DNA from 3 places in the Devosia litorisediminis genome. Region 3 is predicted to be linked to each of the others. Evidence: predicted binding sites of a transcription regulator. Region 3 holds the regulator's gene; each other region holds the start of a gene.
What was found. The regulator PhoB, encoded in region 3, activates phosphate uptake and scavenging genes when phosphate is short. The targets are predictions, from matches to a motif close to TGTCATNNANCTGTCAT.
Positions count from the first base shown of each region.

Region 1: a site for PhoB is predicted at 2,020-2,036, ahead of KD146_RS03920 (inorganic phosphate transporter). Genes of this name have one in related genera too.
Region 2: a site for PhoB is predicted at 2,094-2,110, ahead of KD146_RS13235 (DUF1045 domain-containing protein). Genes of this name have one in related genera too.

Region 1 covers NZ_JAGXTP010000001.1:825,995-829,273, forward strand. Annotated here, with positions in the region: gene KD146_RS03915 (NUDIX hydrolase) at 62-517, shown strand; gene KD146_RS03920 (inorganic phosphate transporter) at 520-2,019, opposite strand; gene KD146_RS03925 (acetolactate synthase 3 large subunit) at 2,414-3,279, shown strand, end outside.
Region 2 covers NZ_JAGXTP010000002.1:86,964-90,242, reverse strand. Annotated here, with positions in the region: gene KD146_RS13250 (Gfo/Idh/MocA family protein) at 1-324, opposite strand, end outside; gene KD146_RS13245 (VOC family protein) at 397-744, opposite strand; gene KD146_RS13240 (glycerate kinase type-2 family protein) at 779-2,032, opposite strand; gene KD146_RS13235 (DUF1045 domain-containing protein) at 2,144-2,836, shown strand; gene KD146_RS13230 (alpha-D-ribose 1-methylphosphonate 5-triphosphate diphosphatase) at 2,833-3,279, shown strand, end outside.
Region 3 covers NZ_JAGXTP010000001.1:579,724-583,002, reverse strand. Annotated here, with positions in the region: gene pstB (phosphate ABC transporter ATP-binding protein PstB) at 1-364, shown strand, start outside; gene phoU (phosphate signaling complex protein PhoU) at 439-1,140, shown strand; gene phoB (phosphate regulon transcriptional regulator PhoB) at 1,241-1,942, shown strand; gene KD146_RS02770 (MFS transporter) at 2,067-3,279, opposite strand, start outside.

The DNA of each region.
Region 1 (3,279 bases), 250 kb from region 3:
TTGGCCTGCGATAGCGATGTGTTATGTGACAGGAAAAGGCTGCTCAGCCAAAAGGACGTCGATGTTCAAGAATTTCCTGCGCAATTGGAGCCCCAAGGTTGAAACGCCGGCCGAGTACCGTCAGGCGGGCGCCTTGCCCTATGCCCTGATCGATGGACGGCTGAGCGTTTTGCTGATCACCTCGCGCCGTAATGGGCGCTGGATATTTCCAAAGGGGGCGATCGAACCCAATATGTCGCCCAGCGAAAGTGCGGCCATGGAAGCACTCGAAGAAGCTGGGGTTGTCGGCAAGATCGAGGATACCCCGATCGGTAGCTATCGCACCGGATCGGATATCGACGGATCGGCTCTGGTGGATGTCGAGATCTATCCCATGCTGGTCGAGACCCAGCTTGATACCTGGAAAGAACAGGATCAGCGGCTTCGGCACTGGGCCGTGATGTCCGAGGCTCAGCGCCTGCTGGTTGATCCGGCCCTGCGCCGCATCGCCAAGTCGCTCGCCAAACGGGTGGGCTGAGCCTAGCCGATCACCAGATTAAGGCCGAGAAATACCAGCGCGGCCAGCACGGCTGACGCCGGAACCGTAATCACCCAGGCTGCCGCGATGCTCAGCACATGCTGGCGTCGAACCAGACGCCGCCGGGCCTGCTGACGCTCCTTGGCCAGCGCATCTTCGGGCGTGGCATTGAGCATGGCTGGGTCGACGAAACGAGCCTGAGCGGGGACGGCATTGCCCTTCATTTCGCGCTGGGCGATGTATTCGCGCAGGAAGCCGACGCCGAAGATGGCGCCCACGGCGATATGGGTGGACGACACCGGTAGACCCAGGGCCGACGCAGCCAGCACGGTGCAGGCGGCTGACAGTGCCACGCAATAAGCGCGGATCTCGTTGAGCTTGGTGATCTGTTCGCCAACCTTGCGGATAAGGCGTGGTCCGAACAGGGCCAACCCCAGCGCAATGCCCACCGCGCCGATAAACAGCACCCATAGCGGCAGGGCCAGACCGGCGGACTCCATGTGCCCGGTCTGGATCGTGGTGACGATGGCAGCGAAGGGCCCCACTGCGTTGGCGACGTCATTGGCGCCGTGAGCAAAGGAGAGCAGTGCAGCCGCCACGATCAAAGGTACGCGGAACAGCTTGGCGATGTGCTTCTTGCGGTTCTCGATGGTCAGCGACTGGCGGCGCACCATCGGCATGGCGATGATCCAGCCCAAAGCCGCAAAGGACAGACCCAACAACATGACCAGTGGCAGGTCGGGCTTCCAGATGCGCTTGAGACCCTTGGTGGCCAGATACATGGCAAAGATACCCGTCATCAGGGCCACAAGAATAGGCACCCAGACGCGCGCCGCCGAAATCATGTCGATGCGATTGGTGATGGTGACGCGGATAATGGTCAGCAGGATGGCCGCGAAGATGCCGCCCAGCATGGGGGAGATCACCCAGCTGGCCGCGATGGTACCAATGATGGGCCAGGCGATGAAACCGAAGCCTGCCGATGCCACGCCGGCGCCGACCACACCGCCGACTACCGCATGAGTGGTGGAAACGGGCGCGCCGATAATAGTGGCCAGATTGACCCAGAGAGCGGAGGCGAGCAGGGCCGCCATCATCACCAGAACGAAGGTGTCGCCGTCGAGCTGTTCGCCGATCAGCAGGTCGCGGGCCACGGTGTTGACCACGTCGCCACCAGCAAGCAGGGCGCCGGCGGCTTCGAAAGTGCCGGCGATAATCAGGGCGCCCAGCATGGTCAGCGCCTTGGAGCCAACGGCGGGGCCCATATTGTTGGCGACGTCATTGGCACCGACATTGAGCGCCATGTAGCCGGCGATCACCGCGGCGATGACCACCAGATAGCTGGTGGGACCGTCGGCAACCACAAAGCTGGCCCAGACGGCAGCCGCCAGCAGAAATACCAGAGCGATGCCCGGACCGGCCAAAGAGCGGGCAAGGTCGTGGGTGGCGACTTCGAGGCCGGAGACCCGCTTGAGGTCCTTGTCCAGCGCGGGCTTTGCCATTGTCACATATCCGTCACATGAAGCGTTTGGTGGGCAATACCATTGTCAGCGCAAATGGCTACCCCTCTTGTTGCACGCTACCCCAGTTGATTGCGCCGGTGGTCGCGATATCTGCCGCGGTCACAGAAAATCGCACTGCTGGACGCTCTGAACCCTCGAGGTCTTGACAGCTTTGCGGCAATGCTCCTATCAATGCGACCATAATTTTATATGGAGAGGTCCCGTGCGGGCACTCATTCTCGTAGTACGCAGGCGCATCGGCAACGTGGGATAAGATCCCGCGCGATAGCTGGTGCGCCGAAAACAGGTCCCGAACGGGGCCTTTTTTATTGCCCGGTTTTCGCCAACTACGAGACTGGGTCAGGACAATGGACTGAAGGAAGGAACAAGAATTATGGCCGAAAGAATGACCGGCGCGGAAATGGTAATCCAGGCGCTGTGCGATCAGGGGGTCGAACATATCTTCGGTTATCCGGGCGGCGCTGCTTTGCCGATCTATGATGCCATGTTCCAGCAGGACACTATCCAGCACATCCTGGTGCGCCATGAGCAGGGTGCTACCCACATGGCTGAAGGCTATGCGCGTTCCACCGGCAAGCCCGGCGTCGTGCTGGTGACCTCGGGTCCCGGCGCAACCAATGCGGTGACCGGGCTGACCGATGCGCTGATGGATTCCATTCCCATGGTCTGCATCACGGCGCAGGTGCCCACCACGCTGATCGGCACCGACGCCTTTCAGGAGTGCGACACGGTCGGCATCACCCGCAGCTGCACCAAGTATAATTATCTGGTCAAACGCATCGAAGACCTGCCGCGCATCATGCACGAGGCTTTCCTGATCGCCTCGACCGGCCGGCCTGGCCCGGTGGTGATCGACATCCCCAAGGATGTGCAGTTTGCCATGGGCGACTACTACAAGCCCGATCTCGAGACACTGCGCCATCAGAGCTACCGCCCGCAGGTGGATGGCGACGCGGCCGCAATCGAAGCCGCTGTGGACCTGATGCTCAAGGCCGAACGCCCGATCTTTTATACTGGCGGTGGCGTGATCAATGCTGGTCCAGAGGCCTCCGCGCATCTGCGCGAGCTGGCCGAGTTGACCGGCTTCCCGGTGACCTCGACGTTGATGGGTCTGGGCGCCTTTCCTGCCTCCAATCCGCAATGGATGGGCATGCTGGGCATGCACGGCAGCTACGAGGCCAATCTGGCGATGCATGATTGCGACGTCATGATCAATATCGGCGCGCGGTTTGACGACCG
Region 2 (3,279 bases), on a different contig from region 3:
CTTGGCATGGGCGACCAGATCATCGAGTTCAGAGACTGTCGTGGTCGGCGGCTTTTCCATCATCACATCCTTGCCAGCGTCGAGCGCCTCGCGGACATATTGATGGCGAATGCCGGGCGGCGTGCAGATCGAGACGATCGCAATTTCGGGCATGGCGGCATAAAGCTCGGCAGGCGTCTTGAACACGGGCAGGCCGTTATGGGCTAGACCACGAGTCGAAACGGTCGCGGCCAGTTCGAAGTCCTCGGAATTGTCGATCACCGGCAGGTGCTGGTCCTGGGCGATCTTGCCGACACCGATAACGGCGATCTTGCGTTTGGCCATGATCTGGCTCCTCCGGAAAAGTCGCGGCTATAGAACAGAGCAGCCCCGGTTCTGCCAAGAGGAATTGTATGATTATTTTGGCGGCTGCCAGAGTTCGATGGGATTGCCTTCCGGGTCTTGAATGCGGGCAAATCGGCCCGTCTCGGGAGCATCCCATTCCTCGGGCCGGGTTTCGACCGCAATATCCGCGGCTTTCAGGCTCGCCATCAACGCGTCCAGATCATCGACACGCAGGTTGATCATCCATTGCCGGTCGGCTGGGAAATAATCGGTATCGGCTTTGAATGGCGCGAACACGGTAGGGCCCGCCGCCTGCGTCCAGAAACCGGGAATACCCAAGTGTTCCTGATACCACTGGGTTAGCGCCTCGGTGTCCTGCGCGCGAAAAAATACTCCACCTATGCCTACTGCCTTAGCCATCGCCGCCTCTCTCCGATTTAGAAATTCGGTACTGCTATCGCACCAGGATGGCGCGGAAGTCGTTGACATTTGTGCCTGTGGGCCCGGTGACCAAAAGGTCGCCTATCGCCTTGAAGGCCGAATAGGCGTCATTATTGGCCAGAGCTGCAAGAGGGTCGATACCGGCGTGACGCAATCGCGTTGCCGTGGTGCCGTCGACAAAGGCGCCGGCATTGTCCTCGGAGCCATCAATACCGTCGGTATCAGCGGCCAGCGCCGTGACCCTTTCGCTGCCATCAATGGCTATGGCAAGGGCCAGCAGAAACTCCGCATTGCGACCGCCGCGACCTTTGCCGCGCAGCGAGACGGTGGTCTCGCCGCCCGACAGCAGCACCACCGGCTTGGAAAAGGGTCGGTTGCGCGTGGCAACCTCTTTGGCAATGGCGGCATGGACCTGCGCCACGTCGCGCGCCTCGCCTTCAATTGAATCAGATAGAATGGCCGCTTCAATGCCCTGCTCACGGGCCTGGGCGGCAGCGGCTTCAAGCGAGAGGGCCGCCGAGGCAATGGTGCGCACGCTATTGCGGGCCAATGCCGGATCCGTGGCAAGCGGGGCCAGATTATCGTCACCGGCCAGCAGGGCTTGAGCGTGCGGCGGCAAATCGATGCCGTAAAGGGATACATATTTGCGTGCCAGCGAACGCGTGCCCGCCAGCGGAATGGTTGGGCCGGACGCGACCACCGACGGATCATCCCCCGGCACGTCGGAGACCACCAGTGTGGCGACGCGTGCTGGCGCGCAGCGTGCCGCCAGGCGCCCACCCTTGATGGCCGAGAACTGGTTGCGGATCAGGTTCATCACCGAAATGGGCGCGCCGGAGGCCAGCAATGATCGATTGATCGCCTGTTCATCGTCCAGCGTCAGACCAGGAGCGGGAGCCGGCAGCAGAGATGAGCCACCGCCGGAAATCAGCGCAACAACGAGGTCATCGGGCCCTAGCCCCGAAACCGTTTCCATAATGCGCCGTGCGGCGAGGAAGCCCGCTTCATCGGGTACCGGATGCGCCGCTTCGACAATCTCGATGCGCTCACAGGCCTGGGCATAACCATAGCGCGTCACGACCAATCCGGTGATCGGACCATCCCATGCCTGCTCGAATGCGTGCGCCATTTGGGCCGAGGCCTTGCCGGCGCCAATCACGACCGTGCGGCCCTTGGGGCGCTCGGGCAGGTTCTGGGCGACAGCCAATGCCGGCTGCGCCTGGGCAACGGCAGTGCGAAACATCTGCTCAAGCAGCATAGTGTCCATGGATTCTCTCGGCTTGCGATTCGGCGCGGGCACAGGTAGCCAGCATCAAGAACGTGGCCACTGTCAAACGACCGACACATACTATGACTAGCGGCAGGTCAAGGAGTTCCGATGACAGAACGATTCGCGATATATTACGCCCCGTCCGCCACCAGTAATCTGTGGGAGCGGGCAGCCACCTGGCTGGGCCGCGATTCCAATGATGGCGATCTGTTTGATGGGCCAGTCGCGGGTATCGATCGAGACCGCCTGCTCAACATGACCCAGTCCGCCAATCGCTATGGCTTTCACGCTACATTAAAAGCCCCAATGGCGCTGGTGGATGGTGCAAGCGAAGCCGATCTGCGCGCCGCCATCACCAGTTTTGCCGGCGAGCATCAACCTATTGATCTCGGCAAGCCAATGCTGGCATCGCTGGACGGGTTTCTGGCGCTGATGGTTGAGCAGAACGACGCCTTGCAGGATTTCGCGGCGCATGTGGTGGAGCGCTTCGACGTGTTTCGCGCACCCATGACCAACAAGGACCGGGCGGCCCGTGCCAATCGCAATCTGAGTGAACGGCAGATCGAACTGCTGGATGCGTATGGTTATCCCTATGTGTTCGACGAGTTCCGCTTCCACATGACGCTGAGTGATCGGCTGCCCGAAGCCGATCAGGCCGAAGTCAGCAAAGCGGCCTCGACATGGTTCAATCCGGTGCTTGATGAGCCGCTGGTGCTGGACCGGCTATCGCTCTACCGCGAGCCTGATGCAGGCAAGCCGTTTGTACGTTTGGCAGATTTCAAGCTGGGCCTGACCGCATGAACCAGAATGCCTTCCGCAATGCGCGCATTGTCCTGCCGGACAGCATAGTCGAGGGCAGTCTGAGCTTTGACGATGGCATGATTGCTGGGATCTCTGATGGCCCTGCCAACACCGGGCTGGATCTGGAAGGCGACTATCTGATTGCCGGTCTGGTCGAACTGCATACCGACCATCTGGAAAATCATTATCGCCCCCGCCCCGGCGTGTTTTGGGATCCACTGGCTTCGCTGCACGCCCATGATGTGCAGATCGCCGGCTCGGGTATCACCACGGTCTTTGATGCTGTTCGCATTGGCTCGGACGCTGACGTCAAGGATATGGCGCCCCATATCGCAGCGCTGACGGGCGCCATTGCCTCCGCTCGAAAGGATGGATGGCTGCGCGCCGAACATTTTGTGCACCTGCGTTGCGAACTCCCCAGCCATGACGTGCTGGAGCATTTT
Region 3 (3,279 bases):
GGGCCTGTTCGAAGAGGTCAAGGATCGCCTCAATGAGCCAGGCACCGGCCTGTCCGGTGGTCAGCAGCAGCGCCTGTGCATCGCCCGCGCCATTGCGGTTGGCCCTGAAGTGATCCTGATGGACGAGCCCTGCTCGGCACTTGATCCCATCGCCACCGCCATCATCGAAGAGCTGATCGATGAATTGCGTGAAAACTACACCATTGTGATCGTCACCCACTCCATGCAGCAGGCCGCCCGCGTCAGCCAGCGCACGGCTTTCTTCCACCTGGGCAACCTGATTGAGGAAGGCGTCACCGAAGACATCTTCACCAACCCGGTCCACAAACAGACCCAGGACTACATCATGGGCCGCATCGGCTAGTCCGGCGCCCCACCCGCTCTGGCGTCCGGTTTTTGCGGGCCGGTCGCGCCACGTCACAGGTCCAGAGGAACACCATGGCCCCCGAACATATCGTCTCTTCCTACAATGACGAACTTGTCGCCCTCGCCCAGACCATCGCCGAGATGGGTGGCCAGGTCGAAGTCGCCATCGAAAACGGCACCAAGGCCCTGCTCAAGCTCGATCGCGAACTGGCCGATCTGACCATCATCGCCGATCAGCGCATTGACGACATGCAGCGCAAGATCGACGATATGGCCGTTTCCATGATCGCCCGCCGCCAGCCCATGGCGTCCGATCTGCGCTCCATCATCACGGCCATTCACGTTGCTTCCGATCTTGAACGCGTCGGCGACATGGCCAAGCAGCTTGCCCGCCGCTCGCTCAAGATCGAGGGGCTGAACCTGCAGCCCACCTTCTACAATGGCGTGCGCAACATGACCGCACTGGTGCTGCGCCAGATCAAGGAATCGCTGGACGCCTACTCCAGCCGCGATGCCGAAGGCGCCATTCAGGTGTGCAACCGCGATGACGAGGTGGACGCCATGTACACCTCGCTGTTCCGCGAACTGCTCACCTACATGATGGAAGATCCACGCAACATCACGCCCTGCACCCATCTGCTGTTCTGCGCCAAGAGCCTGGAACGCATCGGCGACCACGCCACCAATATTGCTGAACGTGCCTATTACCTGCAGACCGGCAAGCAGCTCTCGAGCGATGTCGAGGAACTGCAGCGCACCCAGATCAAGGCCTGATCCAGATATATCCACCGCACTGCACCTCCCCTTGATGGGGGAGGCTGAAGGGTGGAGCCACTCGCACCCAGGCGTGGTGCAAGAACGACCGGAGCAAGCAATGCCCGCCACCATCCTCGTAGTCGAAGACGAAGGCGATATCGCCATCCTGCTGCGCTACAATCTTGAGGCCGAAGGCTTTCGCGTCGTCACCGCTGAAACCGGTGACGAAGCCACCCACGCCATTCAGGACAAGCTGCCCGATTTGATCCTGCTCGATTGGATGCTGCCCGAAATCTCAGGCATCGAGCTGTGCCGCCGCCTGCGCGCCCGTGAGGAAACCGCCCGCGTCCCGATCATCATGCTCACCGCCCGCGGTGAGGAAGAAGAGCGCGTCCGCGGTCTGGCCACCGGCGCCGATGACTACGTGGTCAAACCCTTCTCGGTCCCCGAACTGGTCGCCCGCATCCATGCCCTGCTGCGCCGCGCCAACCCTAATCTGGTCACGGCCGCCCTCAAGGTTGGCGATCTCGAACTCGACCGCACCACCCATCGTGTCCGCCGCGCCGCGCGCGACGTGCATCTGGGGCCCACCGAATACCGCCTGCTTGAATATCTGATGCGCCATCCCGGCCGGGTCTATTCACGCGAGCAATTGCTCGACGGCGTCTGGGGCAACGACGTCTATGTCGATGAACGCACCGTGGACGTCCATATCGGCCGCCTCCGCCGCGCCATCAATCGTGGCCGCGAAACCGACCCCATCCGCACCGTGCGCGGGGCCGGCTACGCCTTCGACGAACGCTTCGCCCAGGTCGCTTGAAGCAGGCAGCCAGCCACTGCGCGTCGCCCTCGGGCCTGACCCGAGGGCTCTACACTATCCCTTTGCCCGCAAGCACGATCCCCTCAGGTCAAACCCGAGGGGTGTCGATTTGTTGCCTAGATTCCTAGACTTCCGGCGTGCCCCGCAACGGCGTCTCGTCATCCAGTGGCACCGTCTGCCGCTCGATCATCCGGTGCACGCGCGGCGGCGCATCGCCCTGATGCAAAGTCCGCAGTGCTTGAAAGTTCTCCGCATCCGCCTTGGTGCGCCGCAGATTGTGCCGCACATAATCTACCCAGGTCGGCACGTGGTAACTCTCGACCCAAAGATCGGGCAACTCGAGATCACGCAGTAGCGCCCATTGCCGCGCCCCGTCCCGCAACCGCACCTTGCGCCGCTCGGTCATCAGCGCCAGAAACTGCGGGATGTCCTCTTGGGCTATACGATAATCCACCATCACCATGATTGGCCCGCTGCGTGGCGTCAGATCCAGCCGCAGCACCGGCTCGTTAAAGGTGTTGAGCGGATTGAGGTCGCGCGATTCAAACTGTGGCAGCGGCAGCCTGAACCCCACCAGCGCGCAGACCAGTAGAACCAGCGCCGCCGTCGCCAGTGACCAGTCCAACCCCACCGCATCAGCGTTGATGCCCCACAGCCAGCTGCCCATTGCCATGCCGCCAAATGTTGCCGTCTGATACAGCGACAGGGCACGCCCAACCACCCAGCGCGGCGATGACAGCTGTATCGATACATTGAACAGGCTCATCGTCAGCACCCAGCAGGCACCCGCTGGCAGCAGCACGATATGGCTGAGAAATACATCACGGCTGAACCCAAGCCCCACGCAACTCAACGCGAAGCCGACACAGGCAAACCGCACGATCCACTCATTGCTATAGCGCTCGCGCACCCGGCCATTGATGAACGCCCCCCCAATCGCCCCTACCCCGAAACTGCCCAGCAGCGTGCCATAGACCAGCGCACCGCCGCCGACATATTCGTCCGCCACTGATGGCAGCAGCGCCAGCACGACGATGGCAGACAGACCAAACAAAAAGCTGCGAAACAGCACTGTGGTTAAGTTGGGCGACAGCGACACGTAACGAATGCCTGCCAGAATGGCGCTACCGAAATCCTCGCGCGGCAACCGGTTCGGCGGCCGCTCCGGCTTCCAGCGCAGCAACGAGAAGATCAGCGGCACATAGGTCACGGCATTGAGTGCGAACGCCGCCGCCGCCCCCGCCAGCGCCACGATCAGCCCGCCCACCGCCGGGCCGATGCTGCGCATCATATTGAAACCCATGGCATTCAGCGTTACCGCGCCCGCCAGATCGCTG